DNA from 2 places in the Halobacillus sp. AWH4_228 genome. Region 2 is predicted to be linked to the other one. Evidence: a T-box and tRNA genes for the amino acid it is inferred to sense, from the RefSeq annotation. Region 2 holds a T-box; the other holds one or more tRNA genes.
The links. A T-box is a leader RNA that pairs with one kind of tRNA and senses whether it is charged. The one in region 2 lies ahead of serS (serine--tRNA ligase), so its partner is inferred to be a tRNA-Ser.
Positions count from the first base shown of each region.

Region 1: it encodes a tRNA-Ser, which carries the amino acid that the T-box ahead of serS (serine--tRNA ligase) is inferred to sense. The anticodon was not compared.

Region 1 is NZ_JBSWTE010000001.1:3,706,173-3,717,525, forward strand. It holds rRNA gene ACXADP_RS19035 (23S ribosomal RNA) at 1-686, opposite strand, end outside; rRNA gene ACXADP_RS19040 (16S ribosomal RNA) at 857-2,421, opposite strand; tRNA gene ACXADP_RS19045 (tRNA-Ile) at 2,535-2,611, opposite strand; tRNA gene ACXADP_RS19050 (tRNA-Gly) at 2,629-2,702, opposite strand; tRNA gene ACXADP_RS19055 (tRNA-Pro) at 2,726-2,802, opposite strand; tRNA gene ACXADP_RS19060 (tRNA-Arg) at 2,809-2,885, opposite strand; tRNA gene ACXADP_RS19065 (tRNA-Leu) at 2,973-3,060, opposite strand; tRNA gene ACXADP_RS19070 (tRNA-Leu) at 3,100-3,181, opposite strand; tRNA gene ACXADP_RS19075 (tRNA-Lys) at 3,189-3,264, opposite strand; tRNA gene ACXADP_RS19080 (tRNA-Gln) at 3,372-3,446, opposite strand; tRNA gene ACXADP_RS19085 (tRNA-Asp) at 3,454-3,530, opposite strand; tRNA gene ACXADP_RS19090 (tRNA-Glu) at 3,551-3,622, opposite strand; tRNA gene ACXADP_RS19095 (tRNA-Ser) at 3,633-3,723, opposite strand; tRNA gene ACXADP_RS19100 (tRNA-Asn) at 3,728-3,802, opposite strand; gene ACXADP_RS19105 (SprT family protein) at 3,977-4,429, opposite strand; gene cmpA (cortex morphogenetic protein CmpA) at 4,504-4,614, shown strand; gene ACXADP_RS19115 (Tex family protein) at 4,649-6,820, opposite strand; gene ACXADP_RS19120 (SpoIIE family protein phosphatase) at 6,950-7,546, opposite strand; gene sigB (RNA polymerase sigma factor SigB) at 7,546-8,325, opposite strand; gene rsbW (anti-sigma B factor RsbW) at 8,297-8,773, opposite strand; gene ACXADP_RS19135 (STAS domain-containing protein) at 8,776-9,102, opposite strand; gene ACXADP_RS19140 (SpoIIE family protein phosphatase) at 9,165-10,175, opposite strand; gene ACXADP_RS19145 (anti-sigma regulatory factor) at 10,190-10,591, opposite strand; gene ACXADP_RS19150 (STAS domain-containing protein) at 10,594-10,950, opposite strand; gene ACXADP_RS19155 (RsbT co-antagonist protein RsbRA) at 10,956-11,353, opposite strand, start outside.
Region 2 is NZ_JBSWTE010000001.1:241,879-258,015, forward strand. It holds gene serS (serine--tRNA ligase) at 1-779, opposite strand, end outside; T-box leader at 824-1,037, opposite strand; gene pdxT (pyridoxal 5'-phosphate synthase glutaminase subunit PdxT) at 1,073-1,663, opposite strand; gene pdxS (pyridoxal 5'-phosphate synthase lyase subunit PdxS) at 1,681-2,565, opposite strand; gene ACXADP_RS01375 (serine hydrolase) at 2,685-4,016, opposite strand; gene guaB (IMP dehydrogenase) at 4,111-5,580, opposite strand; gene ACXADP_RS01385 (YaaC family protein) at 5,634-6,467, shown strand; gene ACXADP_RS01390 (HD-GYP domain-containing protein) at 6,486-7,586, opposite strand; gene gyrA (DNA gyrase subunit A) at 7,661-10,201, opposite strand; gene gyrB (DNA topoisomerase (ATP-hydrolyzing) subunit B) at 10,274-12,196, opposite strand; gene remB (extracellular matrix regulator RemB) at 12,260-12,544, opposite strand; gene recF (DNA replication/repair protein RecF) at 12,555-13,673, opposite strand; gene yaaA (S4 domain-containing protein YaaA) at 13,686-13,907, opposite strand; gene dnaN (DNA polymerase III subunit beta) at 14,168-15,307, opposite strand; gene dnaA (chromosomal replication initiator protein DnaA) at 15,482-16,137, opposite strand, start outside.

The DNA of each region.
Region 1 (11,353 bases), 3.5 Mb from region 2:
CAGACTCGCTTTCGCTGCGGCTCCGCTTCTGCTGCTTAACCTCGCATACGGTCGTAACTCGCCGGTTCATTCTACAAAAGGCACGCCGTCACCCATTAACGGGCTCCGACTACTTGTAGGCACACGGTTTCAGGTTCTATTTCACTCCCCTTCCGGGGTGCTTTTCACCTTTCCCTCACGGTACTGGTTCACTATCGGTTACTAGGGAGTATTTAGCCTTGGGAGATGGTCCTCCCGGATTCCGACGGAATTCCTCGTGTTCCGCCGTACTCAGGATCCACTCCGGAGAGAGGAAGATTTCGACTACAGGGCTGTTACCCTCTTCGGCTGATCTTTCCAGATCGATTCGTCTATCTTCCTCCTTGATAACTCCAAAGGAGTGTCCTACAACCCCAGAAAGCAAGCTTTCTGGTTTGGGCTGATTCCGTTTCGCTCGCCGCTACTTGGGAAATCGCGTTTGCTTTCTCTTCCTCCGGGTACTTAGATGTTTCAGTTCCCCGGGTCTGCCTTCCTATACCTATGTATTCAGTATAGGATACTGTCCCATTACGAACAGTGGGTTTCCCCATTCGGAAATCTCCGGGTCAAAGCCTGCTTACGGCTCGCCGGAGCATATCGGTGTTAGTCCCGTCCTTCATCGGCTCCTAGTACCAAGGCATCCACCGTGCGCCCTTATTCACTTAACTATCTTCGTGAAAAGACGTTTATATATATCAATTAGATGTCTTGTCATCATGATCTCATCGCTAGATGAGTCATAATTCCTTATCCAGTTTTCAAGGTTCACAAATTTGAAAGATGCTTTGATCTCTCAAAACTGAACAACCAACACAGTACGTTTCCGTAATATCCTTAGAAAGGAGGTGATCCAGCCGCACCTTCCGATACGGCTACCTTGTTACGACTTCACCCCAATCATTGGCCCCACCTTCGGCGGCTGGCTCCAAAAAGGTTACCTCACCGACTTCGGGTGTTGCCAACTCTCGTGGTGTGACGGGCGGTGTGTACAAGGCCCGGGAACGTATTCACCGCGGCATGCTGATCCGCGATTACTAGCGATTCCGGCTTCATGCAGGCGAGTTGCAGCCTGCAATCCGAACTGAGAATGGTTTTATGGGATTTGCTACACCTCGCGGCTTCGCTGCCCTTTGTACCATCCATTGTAGCACGTGTGTAGCCCAGGTCATAAGGGGCATGATGATTTGACGTCATCCCCGCCTTCCTCCGGTTTGTCACCGGCAGTCACCTTAGAGTGCCCAACTGAATGCTGGCAACTAAGATTAGGGGTTGCGCTCGTTGCGGGACTTAACCCAACATCTCACGACACGAGCTGACGACAACCATGCACCACCTGTCACTTGGTCCCCGAAGGGAAATCCCTATCTCTAGGGAGGTCCAAGGATGTCAAGACCTGGTAAGGTTCTTCGCGTTGCTTCGAATTAAACCACATGCTCCACCGCTTGTGCGGGCCCCCGTCAATTCCTTTGAGTTTCAGCCTTGCGGCCGTACTCCCCAGGCGGAGTGCTTAATGCGTTAACTTCAGCACTAAGGGGTGGAAGCCCCCTAACACCTAGCACTCATCGTTTACGGCGTGGACTACCAGGGTATCTAATCCTGTTTGCTACCCACGCTTTCGCACCTCAGCGTCAGAAACAGACCAGAGAGTCGCCTTCGCCACTGGTGTTCCTCCACATATCTACGCATTTCACCGCTACACGTGGAATTCCACTCTCCTCTTCTGTCCTCAAGTTCCCCAGTTTCCAATGACCCTCCACGGTTGAGCCGTGGGCTTTCACATCAGACTTAAGGAACCGCCTGCGCGCGCTTTACGCCCAATAATTCCGGACAACGCTTGCCCCCTACGTATTACCGCGGCTGCTGGCACGTAGTTAGCCGGGGCTTCCTCGTCAGGTACCGTCAAGGTACCGCTCTATTCGCACGGTACTTGTTCTTCCCTGACAACAGAACTTTACGATCCGAAGACCTTCATCGTTCACGCGGCGTTGCTCCGTCAGACTTTCGTCCATTGCGGAAGATTCCCTACTGCTGCCTCCCGTAGGAGTCTGGGCCGTGTCTCAGTCCCAGTGTGGCCGATCACCCTCTCAGGTCGGCTACGCATCGTTGCCTTGGTGAGCCGTTACCTCACCAACTAGCTAATGCGCCGCGGGCCCATCTGTAAGTGATAGCGAGAAGCCATCTTTCAACTCATCTTCATGCGAAGAAAAGTATTACCCGGCATTAGCCCCGGTTTCCCGGGGTTATTCCGATCTTACAGGCAGGTTGCCCACGTGTTACTCACCCGTCCGCCGCTCGTTCCACGAGTTTCACCCCGAAGGGATCCACTCGCTTCCCGCGCTCGACTTGCATGTATTAGGCACGCCGCCAGCGTTCGTCCTGAGCCAGGATCAAACTCTCCATAAAAGTAGTTTGACTTGCTCATCTGCACACCGAATGTGCTTGTTTCAAATTCCTTCATTAAAGAAGAAATGTTTTGACGTACTGGTTGGTTCGTTCAGTTTTCAAAGATCAAGTAATGGTGGGCCTGAGTGGACTTGAACCACCGACCTCACGCTTATCAGGCGTGCGCTCTAACCAACTGAGCTACAGGCCCCAATGGTGATTGAATAATGGAGCGGGTGAAGGGAATCGAACCCTCATCATCAGCTTGGAAGGCTGAGGTTTTACCACTAAACTACACCCGCATATATCATGTTGTATTTCTCGATGGTCGGGAAGACAGGATTCGAACCTGCGACCCCTTGGTCCCAAACCAAGTGCTCTACCAAGCTGAGCTACTTCCCGTTAAAATGGCGCGCCCGAGAGGAGTCGAACCCCTAACCTTCTGATCCGTAGTCAGACGCTCTATCCAATTGAGCTACGGGCGCATTTTATAATAGCTTTGCGTTGAAAGCGACTTTTCTATCTTAACACGTTTCCGTGTCGATTGCAACAACTTTTTTAAAGAAATTAGTTGGTGCGGTCGAGAGGACTTGAACCTCCACGGGATTAACTCCCACTAGGCCCTCAACCTAGCGCGTCTGCCGATTCCGCCACGACCGCAGCATTATTATAATGGAATGCTGATCATGGTAATTAAAGTGCGGGTGGAGGGACTTGAACCCCCACGCCGTGAAGCACTAGATCCTAAATCTAGCGTGTCTGCCAATTCCACCACACCCGCAAATAAATGGTGAGCCATGAAGGATTCGAACCTTCGACCCTCTGATTAAAAGTCAGATGCTCTACCAGCTGAGCTAATGGCTCTAAAGAAAGGAATCTATTACACTTGAAAATGATTTGTTCTTTTTAAAAGCACAAGAACCATCATACATCTTATTGATAATGTTGTCAACCCTTTTTCGAAGAAAAAATGGCTGGGCCAGCTGGATTCGAACCAGCGCATGACGGTACCAAAAACCGTTGCCTTACCGCTTGGCTATGGCCCAAAGATAATGGCGGTCCGGACGGGACTCGAACCCGCGACCTCCTGCGTGACAGGCAGGCATTCTAACCAACTGAACTACCGGACCCCTTAAAGGGTGATGCAAAGTGACCCGTACGGGATTCGAACCCGTGATACCGCCGTGAAAGGGCGGTGTCTTAACCACTTGACCAACGGGCCATTAAGAAAATGGCGGAGAAGGAGGGATTTGAACCCTCGCGCCGCTTACGCGACCTACACCCTTAGCAGGGGCGCCTCTTCAGCCACTTGAGTACTTCTCCGTAATGGCTCCAACGGTAGGATTCGAACCTACGACCGATCGGTTAACAGCCGATTGCTCTACCACTGAGCTACGTTGGAATAATGTCTCATTTCGTGCCGCTCGTTTATCGGCGACGTTTAATATCTTATAACATCCTGCCTGCAATGTCAAACCCTTTTTCGTGAAAAATTGTAGTTTCTTACGTTTTTTTGGGTTGTTTTGTTAAGGCTTATTTAATTTAACATGTGAGAAGTCGTTCGTCAACACAATTTTTACTTCTTTTTTAAACGGCCTTTACATTTTCCGCAGTGATACTTTTTCGTATCCACCTTCCTCTTCCGCTGATAAGTCTGACCGCACTGGACACACTCATAATGGTGGAACCCTTTCTTCTTTTCAGAAGGCAGCTGCGCGCAGAATCTCGGAGAGTCTGTTTTATGTAAAAGATCTTTGAATTCAGGATCACCATGTCCAAAGCCTTTCCCTTCTATATGAAGGTGATAGTGGCAGAGTTCATGTTTGATAATCCCTTCTAATTCAGCACCATCCAATTCTACAACATACTTCGGATTGATTTCAATGGTTCTTTTTGAAGGAATGTACCGCCCGCCTGTCGTTCGAAGACGAGAATTGAAGTATACATCATCCACAAATGGTTTGTCAAAATGTTTTTTGGATAATTGGTCCGTCCATGCTTCCAGCTGTTGTTGTGTCAAAGACTGCACAAGCACACCTCCCCTGTTCTGTGCATACTGTATCATACGTATTTAAAAAGAGGAACAGAAAGGAGCTGTCCGTCATGCCTTCCTGGCTGCAAGTACAGATGGAGCGTGCTTTCTTCAATAAAGATAAGTATCAGATCAAGCTGCTTAATCAGTGCTGGTACTATTATCAGCACCTCTATAAATAGAAATACCCGGAAGCCGCAGCTCCCAGGTATCCCTTTACGATTGAGGAATCATGGTCAAAGCAATCCTCTGCTTCTGGACATCCACCTTGTCCACCCATACTGTTACAACATCTCCAACAGAGACCATGTCCATCGGATGTTTGACGAATTTGTCAGCCAGTTTGGATATATGGACAAGCCCGTCCTGTTTTACTCCGATATCGACGAACGCACCGAAATCAACCACGTTACGAACGGTTCCTTCCAGTTCCATTCCCTCTTCCAAATCCTCCATGGAAAGGACGTTCGTCTTGAGCAGTGGCTTAGGAAGATCGTCACGTGGGTCACGGCCCGGCTGGATCAATGCCTTTTGAATATCTGTCAGCGTCAGCGTACCAATGCCGAATTCTTCCGAAGCGGCATTCAAGTCCATCTGCTTCAGCTTTTCACCCAATTGTCCATCCCCGAGGTCCTTACTTGTAAATCCAAGATTCTGAAGCAGCTTCCTTGTCGCCTGATAACTTTCCGGGTGGATCGACGTACGGTCGAGCGGTTCTTCTCCGTCCAGTACCCGGAGAAATCCGATACTCTGTTCGAACGTTTTCGCTCCGAGCCTTGGAATGTCCTTCAATTCTCTGCGTTTCGTAAACTTCCCGAGTTCCTCCCGCTTCTTCACGATGTTATTAGCCACCGTTTTACTCAAGCCGGATACATATTGAAGCAGGGAAGCAGAGGCTGTATTCACGTTTACTCCGACTTGGTTGACGGCCGTTTCTACAACAAACGTCAGGGACTCGTTCAATTTCTTCTGGGTAACATCATGCTGATACTGCCCGACGCCGATGGATTTAGGATCGATTTTCACCAGTTCCGCGAGTGGATCCTGGATTCGGCGGGCAATCGATACCGCGCTTCTTTCTTCGACTTGAAAATCCGGGAACTCTTCCCTGGCCAGCTTGGATGCTGAATACACACTGGCTCCCGCTTCGTTCACAATCATATAGGAAGCTTTCCAACTGTGCTTCTGGATCATATCACTAATGAACTGCTCTGTTTCTCGAGAGGCGGTTCCATTTCCAATGGCGATGAGCTCCATGTTGTACTGTTCCATCAATGACAGGAGTTTCTTTTCTGCGCCTTTGGTATCTTTTTTAGGTGCGGTTGGATAAATGACTCCGATATCGAGCACTTTTCCTGTTTCATCGATAACCGCAAGCTTACAGCCCGTACGGTATGCCGGATCAACTCCAAGTACAACCTTGCCTTTAAGCGGAGGCTGTAGCAGGAGGCTTCGCAGGTTGCTCGAAAACACATCAATCGCCTGCTCCTCAGCCACTTCGGAAAGAGAATTGCGGATCTCTCTTTCCACAGAAGGTTGAATGAGTCGTTTGTAGCTGTCCTGGATCGCGTCTGTCAGGATTCCTCTGAGTTCTCCGCCTGTTCCCCGCTTCACGACTTCTTTTTCCAGATACTGCGTAATACTGTCCTCAGGCGGTTGGACAGAAACCTTGATGATCCCTTCCTTCTCCCCACGGTTCATGGCCAGCACACGGTGGGAGGCGATGGAACGGACGGGCTCCTGGTAGTCGTAGTACATCTCAAAGACACCTTTTTCATCCTTGGCCTTGTCCTTCTCTGAAGAAGCGATGGTGCCTTTCTCATGCGTCTGCTTACGAATTCTTTCCCTGAATGCTGCGTCCTCTGATATCCATTCCGCCAGAATGTCATTCACACCTGCACGCACGTCTTCAACAGCCGGCAGCTCCTGTTCTTCGGAAATGTACGTCTGCGCCTCTGCTTCAAAGCCGAAAGATTCCTGCGCCCATACTTTAAGGGCCAGAGGTTCAAGCCCCTTTTCTTTCGCCACTGTGGCACGCGTCCTCCTTTTTTGCTTGTAAGGACGGTAAAGATCCTCCACCTTTTGGAGTTTTTCTGCTTTTTCTATGTCGGCTTTCAATTCATCCGTTAGTTTCCCCTGCTCATCGATCAAGCGAACGACTTCCTCTTTACGCTCAGCAAGGTTGACGGCATAATTCCACTGATCTTCAATGGTTTTAATTTGAACTTCATCAAGACCACCGGTCATCTCCTTACGATAACGGGCGATGAACGGGACGGTGTTCCCTTCGTTCAGCAGTTGAATCACCTGCTGGATAATTCCTTCTTTCAGCTTCATCTGTCCGGCTACTGACTGAATCAGCTCCGGACTGTTTTTCCAATCACTCAAAAAAAGACCTCCTTCAATGACGTCCCTCTTATTGTAACAAAACAACGAAGCGTTTACCTCGTTGTTCCAGGATGGTTCAACGAATTAAAAAATCCTTATTCCCGGATTCACACCGAAGAATAAGGATTTTTAATGGTAAACTATCGCGATCAGCGTTGTATCATCATCGCGGTTCTGTCCGTACAGATTTTTGTACAAGGACGTAATCTCTTCCGCGTTTCGTACATGTGTGAGCTTTGAAGACAGGCGGCGGTCGTTCACTCCATCAGAGAACATCAAAAAAATCATCCCTTTCTGGATATTTCCGTGAGTAACCCGCAGTGACTTCGAATACCCGGATAAATAACCCGCCAGCGGGATATTCCGGTGGCGTGTACCGTCAGGGTCTACAGTAATGACTCCAATATTCCCGATGGAGGAATACGAATAAGTCATCGCATGGTAATCGATTTTCAAAATACCGAGCACCACCCCGCGTTTGCCGACCAGTACTTCATTGCATTTTTTTACAAGCGCCTCTACAGAAAGAGAAGGATGATCTTCTATGATTTCCATCACAGCTTTCGAAGACTCCCTGGCCATCTCTCCACTGCCGAGGCCATCAGCCAGTGCACAAAGGAACGCATCATCTGTTTCACGGTAAAAATAACTGTCGCCACAGTAATAATTTCCTTTTTTAGCTTTCTGGAAGACAGATAACTCCACCTGTTCGTTCCCCTTTTCCACTAGAACACCTCAACCGATTCCGACTGGAGAGCTTCCCTCAATTTACGCAGCGCCCGCCTTTGCAGCCGGGATACGTGCATCTGGGAAATGCCCAGCCGCTCACCTGTATCTTTCTGACTCATGTTTTCAAAATACGTGCATTGAAGAATCTCCTGTTCCCGTTCACTCAAGATCGGCAGCACCTTTTCGAGCAGCATCCGCTGATCGATATTGGAGTATCCTTCATCCTGATTCCCGATAAGATCGAGAATGGTTACAGTACTTCCATCTGAATCCGCTTCGATTTTACGGTCCACGGACAGGGCTTTGTAGCTTTTACCCATTTCCATCGTTTCCAGTACATCCTCTTCAGAGACTTCCAGGTATTCAGCAATCTCGAGGACAGACGGGGAACGCTGCTGGATATTCGTCAGCTCTTCAGCCGCTTTCTTTATCTTCGGCCCAAGTTCCTTAATCCGGCGTGGTACGTGCACACTCCATGTCTTATCCCGGATGAAGCGTTTAATCTCACCGATGATGGTCGGGATCGCGAACGATTCGAATGATTTTCCGAAATCCTTATCATACCTGCGGATCGCTGCCAGCAGGCCGAGCATTCCGACCTGAACGAGATCTTCATGGATCGTACTGTTTTTCGAATATTTACGGGCGATGGACTCTACAAGGTCCTTATAAACAAGGACCACTTTCTCCTGTACAGCCTCATCTTTTGGATTCTCCTGTAAGTAGGCAATCCATTCGTAAATTTCCTCATTGTGGTGTTGTGATCTGGTCGCCATTATGACCCACCCCGGTTTCATGGAGGTATTTCGTCATTAATACAATCACTCCATATTTACTGTTGATTTCGACTTTATCCATTAAGGCATCAATCAAAAACAGGCCAAATCCGCCTTCGCGGAGCTCTTCAATATCACCGTCCTGCTTATAAGGTCCGATGTCTTCTTTCACTTCACCAAGATTGAAGCTTCCGCCGTGATCGGCCACCATCACCTCGAGCCTGTCCTGATACACGCCGAAACCGATGGTGATTTCTCCTTCACCCGTTTCTTTGTAGGCATGTTTGACGGCGTTGGTGATCGCTTCTGAAATCGCCACTTTCAAATCTTCAATATCTTCATAGGAAAAGCCCATGCGGTTGGCAATCCCGGACGTGCTCAAACGCACGACTCCGATATATTCCGCTTTTGCAGGCACCTTCACTTCAACAAAATCAAATGGTTCCATCATTACATTCCACCTTGCACTGTAGAATCGATGTTCATAATTTCAGTCAGGCCGGTAATCTTGAACAGACGGTAGACACGGTCCTGCATATGAACGAGACGGAGCGTGCTGTCATGTTCTTTCGTCGCTTTCAAGGCACTGATAAAGACACCCAGTCCTGTGGAATCCATATAATTCACGTCTTGAAGGTTCACTTCAACGACATCCTGTTCCTTCGTCAATGGAAGAAGCGTCTCTTTAAGCTGAGGTGCCGTGAATGCATCGACTTCACCGCCGAGCATCACGTTCGCCACGCCGTCATTCTTTGTTACATCTATCGATAAATTCATAAATATCCCTCCCGTGTTGCTGAAAAGTAACCTAAATAGCCAATACCCGGATCGATAAAACGTTAAACATTCCTTCTGAGAATGATCAACGTGAAATCATCACGCAGGTGGAAGTCCTGCAGGCGTTCAAAGTGCTTGTACACCTGGTCGACGATGCCCTGTGCCGGCAGATGAGAATACTGCTTGATAACGTGCAGCACTTCTTCCTGCTCGATAAAACGGTCCCCCGTCCGGCATTCTGTCACACCATCGGTCAAAAGGACGATCATATCGCCTTTTTCCACCTGTTTCTCATACTGGGTGTAGGTGATTTCAGGAGATACACCGAGAACAAGGCCCGGAGCATCGATTTCTTCAAATTCGTCCTTATCCTTATGATAATAAAAGCCCGGCTCATGACCGGCAGAAGCATAAGTAAACGTATGATTGTTGTTATTATACAAGCCATAGAACATCGTAATGAACATGCTTGCATCCACATTGCGTTCCACAACCCGGTTCAAGCTGCCCAGAATGACACTTGGATCAGTCTGCATCTCAGAGAAGCTGTCCATGGAATATTTGATCATGGACATGCATAAAGCGGCCGGCACGCCTTTTCCGATGACGTCAGCCACCGCAATACCCAGGCCGCCTTTGTTGTCGTGGACAAAGTGGTGATAGTCACCGTTCATCTGTTTCGCCGGTACACTGAGCGCCCCGACGTCCAGCTCATCAATGTCCGGCTTCACCGTAGACAACAGTGTTTTCTGCATATTGGCCGCAACCGAAATTTCGGATTTCAGCTCCAGCTGCTTTTCACGCAGCGTTTGATACTCCTGATAGGCGAGACCATAGGAAATCATGGTTTCCAAAAGGAAATTCATCGATGTCTGTATATATTCCGGCATATCCGGGTATATTTCCTGTAATGATTGAATATGCACGTTAATAATTTCTTCTGGTGATATATTCTGCTGCATCGAGTATTTACTGAACTGCTCTGCCTGATACAGAGCCTGCTCATCTTTCGTAGTAATATACTCCTGCAGCAGCTCTTTGTAATTCTCCAAGTCGAGTTTCAATGTACTCATCGTTTATACCTCCTCTAACGGAGCCATTTCACAACCTTGATTTCCGTACCTTCCCCTACATGGGAGATAATATCGAACTCGTCCATCAGCCGCTTTACACCTGGAAGTCCTGCACCAAGTCCCCCGGAAGTCGTAAAGCCGTCCTCCATGACCTGACTGATGTCCTGAATCCCAGGTCCTTCGTCCATGGCAACGATCCGGATGCCTTTTTTGTTCATATCCTCAACCGTTTCAAAACAGACTTTTCCGGTCCCTGCATATAAATAAATGTTTCTCGCTAATTCCGAGATGGCAGTGGCGATTCTTGCCTGGTCAACGGTGCCGAAGCCGATTTTTCTAGAGATGTCACGGCCCAGCTGCCTTGCTCCGACAATGTCCCACTCCTTTTGTATGTTTACACAGGATTGAAAATCCATACTCACTCCTCCAATTCCTGGCGAAGTTTAATCAATCCTTGTTCTAGATCTAATGCTGTAGGAACATCCTGCATATGAATGCCCAAATCAATCAGCGTCATGGCTACCGCAGGCTGAATTCCCGTCAGCACTACTTTTGCCCCCATCAAATCTGACATCGTCACGACATCGCCGAGTACTTTAGCAATAAACGAATCAATAATGTCGACAGAGGTCAGGTCAATGACGACACCTGTAGCTCCACTTTCATGGATTTTTTTCAACAGGTCTTCCTGGAACTGGATAGCCGTTTGATCATCAAGATCGATCTGGATGGAAATAAGCAGGTAATTATGAAGCTTTAATATAGGTATCCTCATTTGTTTCACTCCCCATCTAGCGAATCAATCAGTTTTTCAATATCCTGGTCATTGGAACGCGTGTCCTCAATCCGGCGGTTTGTCAGCTCAAGAGCTGATTGGAAGCCTTTACGAAGGGAACTCTTCGTCGGGAACTTTCCAAGGTCGATACCGAGGTTGACGATCGTCTGCGCAATTTCGGGACGGATACCGACAAGGATACAGCGTGAACCGATTAGACGGACCGCTTCTGCCGCCTGGATGATGTGATGCGCGACCATTGTATCGACAACCGGCACACCCGTGATATCGATCAGCACGACCTCTGCATTGTGTTTAATCACTCCATCAAGCAGGTTTTCCATGATCAGCTTAGCTCTTTCCGTATCAATCGTACCGATCAGAGGCATGATCGTAATGTTAT
Region 2 (16,137 bases):
TTGGTGCTGAAGGCGACAAATTTCTGCGGCAGGTCCTCGCTGGACAGAATCTCTTCCCTGTAGTAGTTCGTCACAGGCACCTCTGCGGTCGGGACAAGGAAGTAATCCCAGTCTTCAATCTTAAAGGCGTCTTCTTCGAATTTCGGCAGCTGGCCCGTTCCTGTCATAGATGTACGGTTGACCATCTGTGGCGGAAGCATTTCCTGATAGCCGTGATCATCGGCATGCAGGTCCATCATGAAGTTCAGCAGCGCACGCTCCAGGCGGGCACCGATGCCTTTATAGAAGACAAACCGGCTGCCGGTTACTTTTCCTGCGCGTTCAAAGTCGAGAATACCAAGGTCTGTGGCGATATCCCAGTGGGGTTTCGCTTCAAAATCAAAGACAGGCGTTTCTCCAGAGCGGCGGGCTTCGATGTTATCCTCTTCATCCTCTCCGACAGGTACGCTTTCATGAGGGATGTTCGGAATGGATAAGAGGAGCGTTTCCAGCTTCTCTTCCACTTCCTTCAGCTCCGTGTCGAGCGTTTTGATACGGTCGCCGACTTCACGCATTTCCTTAATCTTGTCATCGGCGTCCTCTTTGTTTTTCTTCAGCTGGGAGATTTCCTTGGAAACGTCATTCCGGCGCGCCTTCAGCTCCTCAGTCTCCTGAATCAGCTCACGGCGCCGGCTGTCGAGTTCACCAAAGGCATCTAAATCAGAGAGATCTTCGCCCCGCTTCTCCAGCTTTGCTTTCACTTCATCAAAGTTCTGACGTAAAAATTTCATATCCAACATGTGTATGTCCTCCTTTTTTTCATATAAAAAAACTCCCGTCCCATATAAGGGACGAGAGCTTTGTTTATGCTTCCCGCGATACCACCCAGGTTGAAGGTTCATGACCTTCCGGCTCGACTCATAACGGTGAGGGGCCGGTCCAGCGTTATCAGCCGGACACTCAAGGATGGATTCACATGGCTCTTCCGTCAGTTTTCACCAGCCACTGACTCTCTGGAGGAAGAGGAACATGCTACTATGTCCTGTCATCGCGTTCATTCTTATTTGGTGATCTTAGATTAGCTGAATTCACCTTACATTGCAAGGCTTTTTCGGGATTGCTCCACCATTTTTACAAAATGTAAAACTAACCGGTGGTCATCTGTCAGTTCAGGGTGGAAGGAACAGGCGAGGTAATGGTCCTGCTGGGCAGCCACAATATGACCATCATAGCGGGCCAGTACCTTCGTCTCTTCTCCTACTCCCTCGATATAAGGAGCTCGAATGAACACAGCTGTAAACTGATCGGCGACTCCGTCGATATTCAGGTCGGCTTCAAAGCTTTCCCTTTGTCTGCCGAATGCATTACGTCGGACTTTGATATCCATGAGTCCGAGATGGACATCATACGAGCCGTCAATTTCAGAGGCAAGCAGGATCAACCCTGCACACGTACCGAAGATCGGCTTCCCCTGCTTTCCGAATTCACGGATCGGTTCAAGGAAGTCATACTTATCAATCAAGCGGCGGATCGCTGTGCTTTCACCGCCGGGAATAATCAGTCCGTCAATGTCCTCCAGCTGTTCTTTTCTCTTAACAACAACGCCGGTGGCACCAGAGGCTTCTACGGAGCGGATGTGCTCTCGAAAAGCTCCCTGCAGACCTAATACACCGATAGTAGTCATGCTGCATTCTCCTTTTCTTACTGACTGCGCTCCTGCATACGCTGATCAGGAGTAAGCGTGGACATTTCCATGCCTTTCATCGCTGTGCCGAGTCCTTTGGACAATTCACCGATCAGTTTGTAATCGTCGTAGTGAGTGGTAGCTTCTACAATCGCACGGGCAAACTGAGCAGGGTTGTTGGACTTGAAGATGCCGGAACCGACGAATACGCCGTCCGCACCAAGCTGCATCATAAGCGCAGCATCAGCTGGTGTCGCAATTCCGCCTGCAGCGAAGTTGACGACAGGAAGGCGGCCTTCTTCACGAATTTCCATAAGAAGGTCGAATGGTGCACCGTTTTCCTTGGCAAAGACCATCACTTCGTCTTCTGCAAGGCTTTGAAGGTGACGGATTTCTGATTGGATCTGACGCATATGACGGACAGCTTCCACGATGTTTCCTGTTCCCGGCTCACCTTTTGTACGAAGCATAGAGGCGCCTTCACGGATACGGCGTGTAGCTTCACCGATGTTACGGCATCCGCAGACGAATGGAACCGTGTAATCATCTTTTTTGATATGGTAGATCTCATCAGCCGGAGTCAGTACTTCACTTTCATCGATGTAGTCGACACCCATCGCTTCAAGGACACGGGCTTCTGCAATATGGCCGATACGTGCTTTGGCCATGACAGGGATGGATACAGCATTCATCACTTCTTCAACAATTGTCGGGTCAGCCATACGAGCTACGCCGCCGGCCGCACGGATGTCGGCTGGAACACGCTCAAGGGCCATAACCGCCACCGCACCTGCTTCTTCTGCAATCTTCGCCTGCTCTGCATTGACAACGTCCATGATGACGCCGCCTTTCTGCATTTCAGCCATTCCACGTTTTACGCGATCAGTACCTGTTTGTGACATGTTAATTTCCTCCCTAACAGCTATATCGTTCAAGCATTTATTTTTGAATCATAGATTCTTACTCTCTATTGTATCGCATCTCAGCCTTAATTCCCACTCATTAAATAGGGATTTTACCGTTAGAACCAGCCTTTCACCATATCGACGGCCCCTGTGAAAATATCACTGAAGAATTCACCGATTCCACCAAGCATCAGCATGAACCAGTTGGCTTTCTCCACCGCTTCTGAAGTGACGATATCAACCGTCTGTCCTTCTTCCTTCACAAGGTTTCCGTAGCTTTCGTCCCCTGTATAGACAAGCTTGGCTGTTCCGACTTTCTGACCTTTCTCAACAGGCGCCACAAGCTCGCCGTCTTCGTTGAGCTGATCTTCAGAGATGACAAACTCCACCTCATATTGTTCTTGTTCGCCGCTCTTTAAAAGGGTGCTCAAAGCTTCACTCGTCTCAATCGCAACAGACTCTTCTTTTCCTTTCGTCACAGAAAGAGAATTCTGATCCTCAACTGTTTCACCGGCAGCCAGAAGTTCCTGCCTTGTAAACTGGTTGAATCCGTAATCAAGAAGCGTCCGTGTCTGATTGAAACGGGAGGAACGTGTTTCCGATTTCATCACAACAGAGATGAACCGCTGGCCATCACGCTCAGCTGTACCTGTAAATGTGTTGCCGGCAAGTTCTGTATAACCCGTCTTCAAGCCGTCCATACCTTCGTATTCAAACTGCTTCAAGTTCTGCCCCGGCATACCAGGAAGCATCCAGTTCCAGTTGGTCACCGTCTGATCGGCGAATTCCAATGTAGGCTTGCTGGAAACCTCCAACGCTTCCGGATAGTCGTTCGTCAAATGATAAGCCAGCAAGGCCGCCGATTTGGCCGACATCATATTGGTGGCATCCGGATCGGTGCCTTCAGGATAGTTGTCCCCCAGATGGTTATTGTTCAACCCGGTGGCATTGACAAACTCATAATCCGGCAGTCCCATTTCCTCTGCCTTGGCATTCATCATCTTGACGAATTCGCCTTCGGTTCCAGCTACCAGTTCAGCAAGCGCAATCGTCGTTGCGTTATCCGAGTTGATCGCCATCGCTTCATAAAGCTCACGAACCGTGTATTGTTCATCTAAACGTAAGCCGACACCGGAGAATTCCGGATTGGCTGATATATCAAAAGCATACTGACTGACAGGGGTCTTCTGATCCCAGCTGATTTTCCCCTCTTCCACAGCCTCCATGACGAGATATTCCGTCATCATCTTCGTCATACTGGCCGGCGGCAGTGTCAAATCCGCTTCTTTCTCAAACAAAATTTTCCCGGTTTCTGCATCTACAAGTATCGCTGATTTTGCCCCAACATCTACGCTTGCGTATGTATGTCCGGGATTGGCACTTACAGCGAAAATCCCGATTAACAAGGACATGATTAAGGCGATAGATGTTTTAAATCTTTGTGTCACTTTCTCTACCTCCACCCTTTAATTATGCATCCCTGTTATTTTATCACATGCGTATATAAAAGAATAGACAGGGAATAGTCCCTGTCTATCTAGGTCAAACGGAGTAGTTCGGCGATTCTTTTGTAATCTGGACATCGTGGGGATGGCTCTCTCTGAGTCCTGCTCCTGTGATGCGTGTGAACTGGCTGTCCGACCTCAGAGAATCAAGGTCCGGTGTTCCACAGTACCCCATCCCAGAACGAAGACCGCCGAGCAGCTGGTGGATGCTGTCGGCCAGAGGTCCTTTATACGGCATACGGCCTTCAATGCCTTCCGGTACAAGCTTTTTCGATTCCGATTCGTTCTGGAAGTAACGGTCCTTGGAGCCGGACTCCATCGCACCGACGGAACCCATACCGCGGTACACTTTGAAACGGCGTCCTTGGAAGATTTCTGTTTCTCCAGGGCTTTCGGATACTCCGGCAAGCAGGCTTCCGAGCATAACCGCATGTCCACCGGCAGCAAGCGCTTTGACGATGTCACCGGAATATTTAATACCGCCGTCGGCAATGACCGGCTTACCAAGTTCCGCCGCTTCTCTCGCACAGTCATATACCGCTGTGATCTGCGGCACGCCGACACCAGCGACAACACGGGTCGTACAGATGGATCCAGGTCCGATACCGACTTTAACCACATCCGCTCCTGCTTCAATCAGTTCGCGGGTGGCATCAGGAGTCGCCACGTTTCCAGCGATAATGTTGACGTGCGGATGACGGTCGCGGATCCGTTTCACCTGTGCGATGACGCCCTGGGAGTGGCCGTGGGCTGTATCGACAACAAGAGCGTCCACACCCGCTTCGACAAGCTTATCAATCCGTGTCATCGCATCGGCTGTGACACCGACAGCGGCTGCACACAACAGGCGTCCCTGCTCATCCTTGGCCGACTGCGGGAATTCAATCACTTTCTCGATATCCTTGATGGTAATCAGACCTTTCAGGATACCCTGATTATCGACCATCGGCAGTTTCTCGATCTTATATTTCTGAAGAATCTTTTCAGCTTCATCGAGTGTTGTCCCTACAGGAGCTGTGACAAGGTTTTCGCTCGTCATCACTTCCTGGATCTGAATGGAATAGTCTTCAATAAAACGGAGGTCACGGTTTGTCAAAATGCCGACAAGCTTCTGCTCTTCTTCATTGTTCACAATCGGAACACCGGAAATCCTGAATTTGCCCATCAAATGCTCGGCATCAAACACCTGGTGCTCGGGAGTTAAAAAGAATGGATTCGTGATGACGCCGCTCTCGGAGCGTTTGACACGGTCGACGTGTTCCGCCTGCTCTTCAATGGACATGTTCTTATGAATAACACCAAGACCACCCTGACGTGCCATTCCAATGGCCATCGCCGCTTCTGTCACAGTGTCCATACCGGCACTGATAATCGGCATGTTCAGCTTGAGCGTCGGGGAAAGTTCCGTCCTCAGGGATACATCGCGGGGCAGTACATCAGATTTCGCAGGTAAAAGCAGTACATCATCAAACGTTAATCCTTCTTTTGCAAACTTGTCTTCACGCATGCTTGACCTCTCCTTTTTCTTAAAAATAATCTGGGTATAAGTGGGTAAAATAAGTGGAACAGCAGGAAGCTACCATTTCTTATTGTTATTTACAATACGACAATGACCGCCCTTTTTCAACCATAAAAATGAAGGCGGAGCAGCGGATCAAGAAGGAGGGAAGAACGATCATGAGACGGCCGGATTCTTTTTTGCAGTACATGCAGGTAACTTCTCACACCCGTCCATTTCTGCATGCCTGCTATACGGATGGGAAGCATTCCAGAGTGGAGCACCATGCCTACAACAATGCGGAGCGGTTCATGTACGGCCTCACTCTCGGGGGAGAGTATGTCAGTTCTGCTTCCTCCACCCCCTTAAGTGTGCAGCCTCTCCTTTTATATTACGGCCTGAACCATTATTTGAAGGCTTGTCTATTGACGGTGGATCCCGGCTATCCGGCTACAGCCAAAGTGCTTGCCCATGGTCTATCAACAAGGAAAAGAAAGAAACAGCAATACCGTTTTCTTGAAGATGAGATCCGAATTCAGCCGCACGGGCTGTTTCCCCATGCCGCGTTTCATCTGTTCGATTTTTCCGCAGAGAAAGAAAAGGCAGCCATGGATGAACTGCTCCGTCCTTTACCAGCTATGCAGGAGCTTTACTCGTTGAAAAAATGTCAGCTGGAACGTGAAGGGACGGCATGGCCGGAACTGCTCAGCTATTTCGCCGTTCTCTACAACCTCAGTATGCTCGTCCGTTATGAAGGGGATTGGTGGGGAGAGATGGAACAGATGCGGGACAGGGAGGATTACGTCTTTATCGTTCATTTTCTGCAGACCGCGATGGATCAGGTGCCGGCATTGATCAGCACATGGTTAAAAGACCGGCACCTGTCCATACAATGACAGAGGCCGGTCTTTGATTCAATCGTACACTTCTTCAATATGAAGCTGGAGATATTCCTTCAACTGGATGATATCCCCGGTTTCCAACAGCTTGATCATCGGCCGGGTCGGATGGGACATTTCCGCAAAAAGAACTTCCGCTTCCTGCTTATCCGAAAGGCGGACTTTTACGCCTGTTGAGAAATTGGCGATTTCTTTTTTCAGCGTTTCTATGACTTTATGGTCATACCTGCCGAAATGTTCATGCAGCAGTTCCTCTAATACTTTATACGGGGACTGCTTCGAACGGTAGATCCGCTCACTCGTCATCGCGTGGAACATATCGCAGACAGCAATGATCTGGCTGAACGTATGAATCTTTTTCTTCGTCAGTCCAAGCGGATAGCCGGTGCCATCGAGACGCTCATGGTGCTGGAGGACGGCGAGTTTTGCCTGACTGCTCAGAGACGGAATGCGTTCAATGGCGCGGTAGGAATAGGTCGGATGATTTTTCACCTGTTCGTATTCCCGTTCCGTCAGGGCACCCTGCTTATGAAGGATACGCTGATCGATTTTCGCCATTCCCGCATCGCACAGCACGCCGGCCAGGCCGACCTGAATCCACTCTCCGTAATTGAACCCAAGTTTAGAGGCCAGATATCCGGCCATCACGCCTGTCGCTATGCTGTGGTGATAGATATAGTCCTCGCTTGTGCTTAGATGATGAAGGTGAAAGACTTCCTTGGAAGCAGACGCCGTTCTTTCCAATAGAGGGACCATGACGCTGCGGACGGCTCCCATATCGACAGGCGCCCCGCCCTGCCATGCACGGAACCACTCCCTGCACGCTTCGACGGCTTCCCTGTATTCATCCTGGAAGGAAAGAACGGCCTTCGTTTGCCTTCCGGAAAAAGAGGAAGCTGCAGAACCTTTCTTCTCTCCCGCTTCCCCGGCTGTAAATGGACGGCCGTCCACTTTACGGGTGGCCACCTCCACGTACTCGATGTGGAAGCTTTTCAAAACATCAATATGAACCGGGGTTAATGTCGTATTTTTAGGGATGATCGGTCGATGGGTACGCCCCATCACATCCTTGATAAGCAGGCAGCCGGTCTCCACTTTTTCAGAAGCCACTTTCATTATTTTCCTCCACCCTTCCAATAAGGTATAAAAAAAGCCGCCTGCCGCAAAGGGACAGGCGACGATCATGTGTTTTATGATTCATCTGAAGGATCTTCTGTTGTTTCCGGCTGACCTTCGACCATCGGCGTCTCTTCCGGAGACTCCGGGTCCATCAGCTCTGCTGCTTCCTCTTCTTCCTTCTCGGAATCCACTCGTGCAACCGTTGCAACTTCCTCCCCGTCGCCGAGGCGGATGAGACGGACACCTTGTGTGTTCCGGCCGGTTTCAGAGATGGTTTCCATCGGCATACGGATCAAGACGCCGCTTTCGGTGATGATCATGATATCCTCTTCACCGTTAATGGCTTTCGTTGCGACGACATAGCCATTTTTATCCGTCAGGTTACATGTGATGATTCCTTTACCACCACGGTTGGTGATGCGGTATTCATCTGCCGGTGTACGCTTGCCGTAACCTTTACTTGTCACGGTCAGCACCTGCAGGGAATCATCAACGATTTCCATGGATACGACATCATCGTCCTCACGGAGCGATATTCCCTTCACTCCTGCTGCTGTACGGCCCATGGCACGGATTTGATCTTCGTTGAAGCGGATCAGGTACCCGTTCTTCGTTCCAATCATAATGTCCTTGTTTCCATCTGTCAGGCGGACGGAAATCAATTCATCATCCTCACGCAGTCCAAGGGCAATCAGACCGCCTTTACGGATGTTGGCAAACTGGGAAAGGGTCGTCCGTTTAGTAATCCCGTTCTTCGTTGTGAAAACGAGATACCAGTCATCAGCGAATTCGTTGACGGAAATCACGGCGTTGATCCACTCATCACGCTCCACGTTCAGCATGTTGATGATCGGAATCCCTTTCGCTGTACGGCTGAACTCCGGTACTTCATAGCCCTTCGCCTTATAGACCTTCCCTTTGTTCGAGAAGAACAACAGCGTATTGTGGGTGGATGTGGAAAGCAGATGCTCCACAAAGTCCTCTTCATGGGTACCCATGCCCTGCACTCCGCGTCCGCCGCGGCGCTGGGAGCGGTAAGTGTTGGCCGGAAGACGCTTGATGTATCCCTGGTGGGTCAGAGTCACAATGACCGTCTCCTCAGGAATCAAGTCTTCGTCTTCAATGAAGTCTGTACCGCCGAGCACGATTTCTGTGCGGCGCTCATCATTGTAGCGCTCTTTAATATCCATCAGTTCCCCGCGGATGATTTCCAATACTTTCTCATCATCTGCAAGAATCGCTTTCAATTCAGCGATCAGCTTCATAATATCCTGGTATTCTTCTTCGATCTTTTCGCGCTCAAGACCAGTCAGACGCTGCAGACGCATATCAAGAATCGCCTGGGCCTGCTTTTCTGAAAGGCTGAAGCGTTCCATCAAGCCTGTGCGGGCGATTTCCGTCGTCTGGGATTCACGAATCAACGCGATCACTTCATCCAGATGATCAAGAGCAATTCGTAAACCAGCAAGGATGTGGGCCCGGGCTTCGGCCTTTTTCAGCTCATACTCTGTACGGCGCCGGATGACGACCTTCTGGTGATCCAGATAATATTCCAGGCACTGCTTCAAGTTAAGCACTCTCGGGTGGCCGTTGACGAGGGCGAGCATGTTAATGCCGAATGTGGACTGCAGGGCCGTCATTTTGTACAGGTTGTTCAGCAGTACATTCGGGTTGACGTCCCGGCGCAGTTCAATGACAATCCTCATGCCGTTCCGATCTGATTCGTCACGAAGATCGGTAATTCCGTCCACTTTCTTATCACGGGCGAGGTCGGCGATTTTTTCGACGAGCCGGGCTTTGTTCACCTGATAAGGAAGCTCGGTGACAATCAGGAATGGTTTACCATTGGACTGCTCTTCGATTTCCACATGGGCGCGGACGGTCAGGGAGCCTTTTCCGGTTTCGTACGCTTTACGAATCCCGCTTAAACCAAGAATTTTACCAGCTGTCGGGAAGTCCGGTCCGTAAATATGGTTCTCCATCAATTCCTGGATGGTAATCTCCGGATCCTTACTTAACGCCAGCACCGCGTCGATCACTTCCCCAAGCTGATGGGGCGGAATGTTGGTCGCCATACCGACGGCAATTCCTGATCCTCCGTTGACGAGAAGGTTCGGGAATTTGGCTGGAAGCACTTCCGGCTCCCGCTCCGTGCCATCGTAGTTGTCGTTGTAGTCTATCGTATCCTTGTTGATATCCCGGAGAATCTCCATGGAGATCTTCGACATCCGGGCTTCGGTGTAACGCATCGCTGCCGCTGCATCGCCATCGACAGAACCGAAGTTTCCGTGTCCGTCGACAAGCATATAGCGGTAGTTGAAGTCCTGCGCCATCCGCACCATCGTATCGTAAACGGCAGAATCACCGTGAGGGTGGTACTTACCGATCACCTCTCCGACAATACGTGCGGATTTCTTGTAAGCTTTGTCTGCATGCATACCGAGGTCGTGCATGGCATATAGTATTCTGCGGTGTACAGGTTTCAAACCGTCTCTGACATCAGGCAGAGCCCGGGCGACGATAACACTCATCGCATAGTCCAGGAAGGATGTCCGCATCTCCTGGCTGATATTGATTTCCTGCACGCGCGGGCGCTCGGGTTGATCGACCATTCTATTTACCTCCTAGTTGCCTTAAAGGAAGAGAGGAGCCTTATGAAAAAAGCTCCATCTCCGATCTATCTCTTACACATCAAGGTTCTGAACATACTGCGCATTTTCCTGAATGAAGTTACGACGCGGTTCCACTTTGTCTCCCATCAGGATATCAAACGTTTCATCCGCTCCAATCGCATCTTCCAGGCTGACCTGTAGCATCGTCCGTGTTTCCGGATCCATTGTCGTTTCCCAAAGCTGCTCCGGGTTCATTTCTCCAAGACCCTTATAACGCTGGACGCTTGGTTTCGGTGAACTGGACAGCTCCGCCAGTTTCGCATCCAGCTGTTTGTCGCTGTACGTGTAGTACACCGCTTTCCCCTGCTGGATTTTATAAAGAGGCGGCTGGGCAATGTAAATGTAGCCCGATTCGATCAGTGGACGCATGTAACGGTAGAAGAAAGTGAGAAGCAGCGTCCGGATATGGGCGCCGTCCACATCAGCATCCGTCATGATCACGATTTTATGGTAACGGGCTTTGGAAATATCAAATTCTTCCCCGATTCCTGTACCGAGGGCTGTAATAATGGCCCGGACCTCATTGTTGGACAGGATTTTATCAAGGCGGGCTTTTTCCACGTTGATGATTTTACCACGCAGCGGAAGAATCGCCTGGAAATGACGGTCCCTTCCCTGTTTGGCTGATCCACCCGCGGAGTCACCCTCAACAATATACAGTTCTGATATGTTGGCATCCTTGGAGGAGCAGTCCGCCAGTTTACCAGGCAGGTTGGAGACTTCCAGCGCGTTTTTACGACGTGTCAGTTCACGAGCTTTCTTCGCAGCCATACGGGCCCGGGAAGCCATCAGACCCTTTTCGACAATCGTCTTCGCCATCGTCGGGTTTTCAAACAGGAACTTTGAGAAGGATTCCGAGAACAGCGCATCGGTAACGGTACGGGCTTCACTGTTTCCGAGCTTCGTCTTCGTCTGCCCCTCAAACTGGGGATCCGGGTGCTTGATGGAAATAATCGCTGTCAGACCTTCACGAACGTCATCACCGGTCAGGTTCGGGTCGGTCTCCTTGAACATACTGTTCTTTCTCGCGTAATCATTGATGACACGGGTCAGTCCGGTTTTAAATCCGGATTCGTGTGTCCCGCCCTCATACGTATGAATGTTGTTGGCATAGGAATAAATATTGCTGGCGAAACCGTCATTGTACTGCATAGCGATTTCGATCGAGATTTCATCCTGCTCCCCTTCGATGAAGAACGCATCATGAATCGCTTCACGGGTGCGGTTCATATGTTCAACGTAGGAAAGAATGCCTCCTTCGTAGTAGTAATCGACGGGATCTTCATCCGTACGTTTATCTTCAATCGTGATCGTCAGGCCTTTGTTCAAAAAGGCAAGCTCACGCAGCCGGTTGGCCAGGACCTCAAACTTGTATTCCTGCGTTTCCTGGAAGATTTCATCATCAGGGATGAAATGGATGCGGGTACCGGTTTGATCGGTCTCCCCGACTACTTTCAAGTCTTCTTCCGGTACGCCGCGCTTGTAGGACTGGTAGTGGATCTGACCATCACGGTGGACGAAGACTTCCAGTTTTGTAGACAGGGCGTTTACGACAGAAGCACCAACACCGTGAAGTCCTCCGGAGACTTTATAACCGCCTCCGCCGAATTTACCTCCGGCGTGAAGAACCGTCAAAATAACCTCGACAGCCGGACGTCCGGTTTTTTCCTGAATACCGACAGGAATCCCGCGTCCGTTATCCGTAACGGTGATGCTGTTGTCTTTTTCAATCATGACCTGGATGTGGTCACAATGGCCGGCCATCGCTTCATCGATACTGTTATCGACAATTTCCCACACGAGGTGGTGCAGCCCTTTTTCATTGGTGGATCCAATGTACATGCCGGGACGCTTCCGAACAGCTTCCAGACCTTCAAGCACCTGTATCTGACTTTCATCATAGGTCTGCTGTTCTTCGATAATATCTTCCTTCATGGTACTCACCTACATTTCTCAAGTGGTTTGACAGTAATCTCTTACACCAAATGTTCTCTCTATCTATTCCATTGGCTCTTCGGAAAAATCCTCGAGCTTGTTCAGCGTCGTCATCATGTTCGCCCGCTTTTTCAGCGTGTACACGGAAAGAGGACTGAAATAAATAACATCACTGGTAATGACGATGGCTTTTGCCTGATGCTCCTGTGATTCTATGACGCGTCTGTTTTTCCGCTGGCTGACGATCATTTCCTCGATGATGGATGAGGAGGAAATCAAACTATGATCGATAATAGCCACGACATCCTTCGACTGAATCACATGATCATCCCCAATGTGAATAAACATGCGGTACACCTCATTTCTCTATCTCGATCGTTCCTTCTTTCACACGGAAAATGGCCGCTTCTTCCAAAGCTTCATGCTCAATCCCGTCGATGCTCGTAGTCGATACAAACGTCTGGACTTTCCCCTGGATTGTATGAAGCAGGTGGGACTGACGGAAATCATCCAGTTCGCTTAGAACATCATCCAGCAGCAGAATCGGATATTCTCCTACTTCACTATGAATCAGTTCAATTTCAGCGAGTTTCAAAGATAAGGCTGTCGTCCGCTGTTGACCTTGCGACCCGTATGTCTGGACGTCTTTTCCGTTTACGTAGAAAACCAGATCATCCCTGTGAGGGCCTGCCAAAGTGGTCCCCCGTTCGACTTCCTTCGTTTCGATTTCCTGGAACTTCTCTATATACGTCTTCTTTATTGTTTCCAAATTCATATCCTCTGATACTTTCACACTTGCATCATAGGAAATTTCAAGCTGTTCAAGGCTGCGGCTGATCCCTTCATGGATCGGACCTGCCCAGGATCTGAGAAGTTGGAGAAACTTGAAGCGTCGTTCAATGATGGTCACGGCGTGCTCCACAAGCTGCTCGGTCAAAATACCGAGCATCGTCCGGTCCGCCTGCGGTTTGCGCTGAAGATCCTTCAACAGGTGGTTCCGCTGCTTCAAAATCTTTTGATACTGCCCGAGATGATAGATATAGGCAGGCTGGATCTGGCCGATTTCCATGTCAATAAACCGACGACGCACCTGAGGACTCCCTTTGACGAGATTCAAATCCTCAGGTGCAAACATGACAACATTCAAAGCGCCGATATAGTCACTGAGACGCTTCTGCTCAATATGATTCAACTTCGCTTTTTTCCCTTTGTTGGAAATGATGATCTCCAGAGGAAAGCGGCGGTTACGTTTATAGATCGTCCCTTTTATTTTACCATATTCCTGGTCCCACTGTATCAATTCTTTGTCCCGCGGCGTCCGGTGGGACCGGGTAAAGGCAAGCGTATAGATGGCTTCCATCAAATTCGTCTTTCCTTGGGCATTTTCACCAATAATCACATTGATTGTATGGTCGAAGCTCAATGAAAGCTGCTCGTAATTACGATAAGAACGCAGGGACAGCTCATGGATATACATAGATGGAGGGGGTTACCCTTCGCTTACAACTGTATAGCTGCCGAATTCCTCAATCTCCACTGTATCGCCCACGTACAGTTTCCGGCCTCTGCGGTTTTCCGGTTCACCATTTACATTCACTTCAAATTCAGCCAGAAAAATTTTCACCATTCCACCAGATTCGACAACGTTCGCTAATTTCAGAAACTGCCCGAGTGGGATGTATTCTGTGCTGATTCCAATTTCTTCGCTCATATATTTTCACCCTATTTCATGAATTCACCTATCTCTATATTTTACTAAAGATAAAGGTGTAAGGAAAGTCCAATCCCTCGAACTCTTCTGCTGCCGGTTGTTTAAACCGGATATCCCCAATGTGGATAACTTCATTTCTTCTTCCCTGTGGTTTTCCACAGGTGCTTTTTCTGCGGATTCCTCCTGTTTTTGAGGACAAAAAGAAGAAGGTGCTCCTATGAAAGTTATCGAGCACCTTCTTTTATTCAACGTTTTATATTTTAGTATGTCCGTACGGGAAGAATCAGCTGAAGAATCTGATCATCATCAACCGGACGGATCAGGAACGGACGCATGGCACCCGTAAATTCGACTTTCACTTGATCATAGTCGACGGCTTTCAGAGCGTCCATCATATATTTCGCACTGAAAGAGATTTTCAAGTCTTCCCCATCGACATCATTCGCCGTTACTTCTTCCACGACATTTCCGACTTCCGGTGAGTTCCCGGTAATTTCAAGATGGTTGGATTCTTTAGTCACAAGTCTTACGACGTTGTTGCGGTTCTCTTTTGCTAATAGAGAGGCACGGTCGACGGACTGAAGAAGATCCTTGGCATCGATCTTGACGACGGTTTTACTCTGCTCCGGAATCAAGCGGGATGTTTCTGGATAGTTTCCATCCAGCAGACGGGACAGGAAGTATAAATGCTTCGTACGGAAAAGGACCTGGTTGTCTGTTACGCTGATTTCAATTTTATCATCCGAATCGTCAAGAATTTTATTCAATTCTGTCAGACTCTTTCCTGGAATGACGACCGCAGGCAGGGATTTTCCTTCAGGCTGGTCAAGAGAGACTTTCCTTGACGCCAGGCGGTGGCTGTCGGTTGCAATGAACTCAAGGCTGCCTTCATCCATTTTCACATGGACCCCTGTAAGAATCGGGCGCGTTTCTGAAGTGGATACAGCAAATACCGTCTGTCTGATCAGGTTTTTCAAAAGATCAATCGGCAGTTCAAAGCTGTCCTCCGTATGAAGCTGGGGAAGCTGTGGATATTCTTCAGGGTCCTGGCCGTTCAAGTGGAATTCTGCATTCCCTGAGCGGATCGTGACATTTCTCGACTCATCGCTGGTGATTTCCACCGTGTTCTGCGGGAGCTTTCTTACGATATCAGGAAAATATTTAGCCTGAAGAATAATGCTGCCTGGTTCAATATCTTCTGCATACACGATGCCATCTTCTTCTGCAGGGATAAAAGATTCGATCGAGATATCTGAATCACTGCCTGTTAATTTAATTCCTTCTGAAGTGGCTTCTAATTTCATTCCCGTTAAGATTGGAATCGTTGTTCTTGAAGATATGGCTTTCATGACATTCTGCACACTATCCATCAACTGATCCCGCTGGATGACAAATTTCATTTCCGAACACTCCTCCTAATGAGCTTGTATTATATATTTTTTTATAAAAAAGGTCGTAATAGTACTAGTATGGGCTGTGGAATTGTGGATAACCTTATCAAAGCCTTTATATGGCTTGTTATACACATGTGGATAGGTTGTTGATGAACCTGCAACTACTGTCCACATTATCCACTAGTGGGATTTAAGCTGCTCTTTGATTTCATCGAGCTCTTTTTGGAGCTGCTGATCATCCGCGACCATTTTTGAGATTTTTTCATGAGCATGAATGACGGTGGTATGATCCCGGCCGCCGAACTCTTCCCCAATCTTCGGCAGAGAGAAGTCGGTCAGTTCTCTTGATAAATACATAGCGATCTGACGGGGGAAGGCTACGGATTTCGTCCGCTTTTTAGCAGGGAAATCTTCCAGCCTCACATTATATTTTTCTCCGACCATCTCCTGAATGGCTTCAATCGTAATCACCTTCGGCTTGGAGCTTGGAATAATATCCTTCAGCGCTTCAGCTGCCAGAGAGGCATTGATATCGCTGTTGATCAAGGAAGAGTAGGCAACGACACGAATCAAGGCGCCTTCCAGTTCACGGATGTTGGTGTCGATCTGGTTGGCGATGTAAAGCATGACTTCGTTCGGGATATCCAACCCTTCTGCCTTCGCTTTTTTCCTCAAAATCGCAATTCTTGTTTCCAGGTCCGGCGGTGTAATGTCTGTGATCAATCCCCATTCGAACCGGGAACGCAGACGATCTTCCAGGGTCGGGATCTCTTTCGGCGGACGATCACTGGAGATGACGATCTGCTTGCTTTCCTCGTGGAGCGTATTAAATGTAT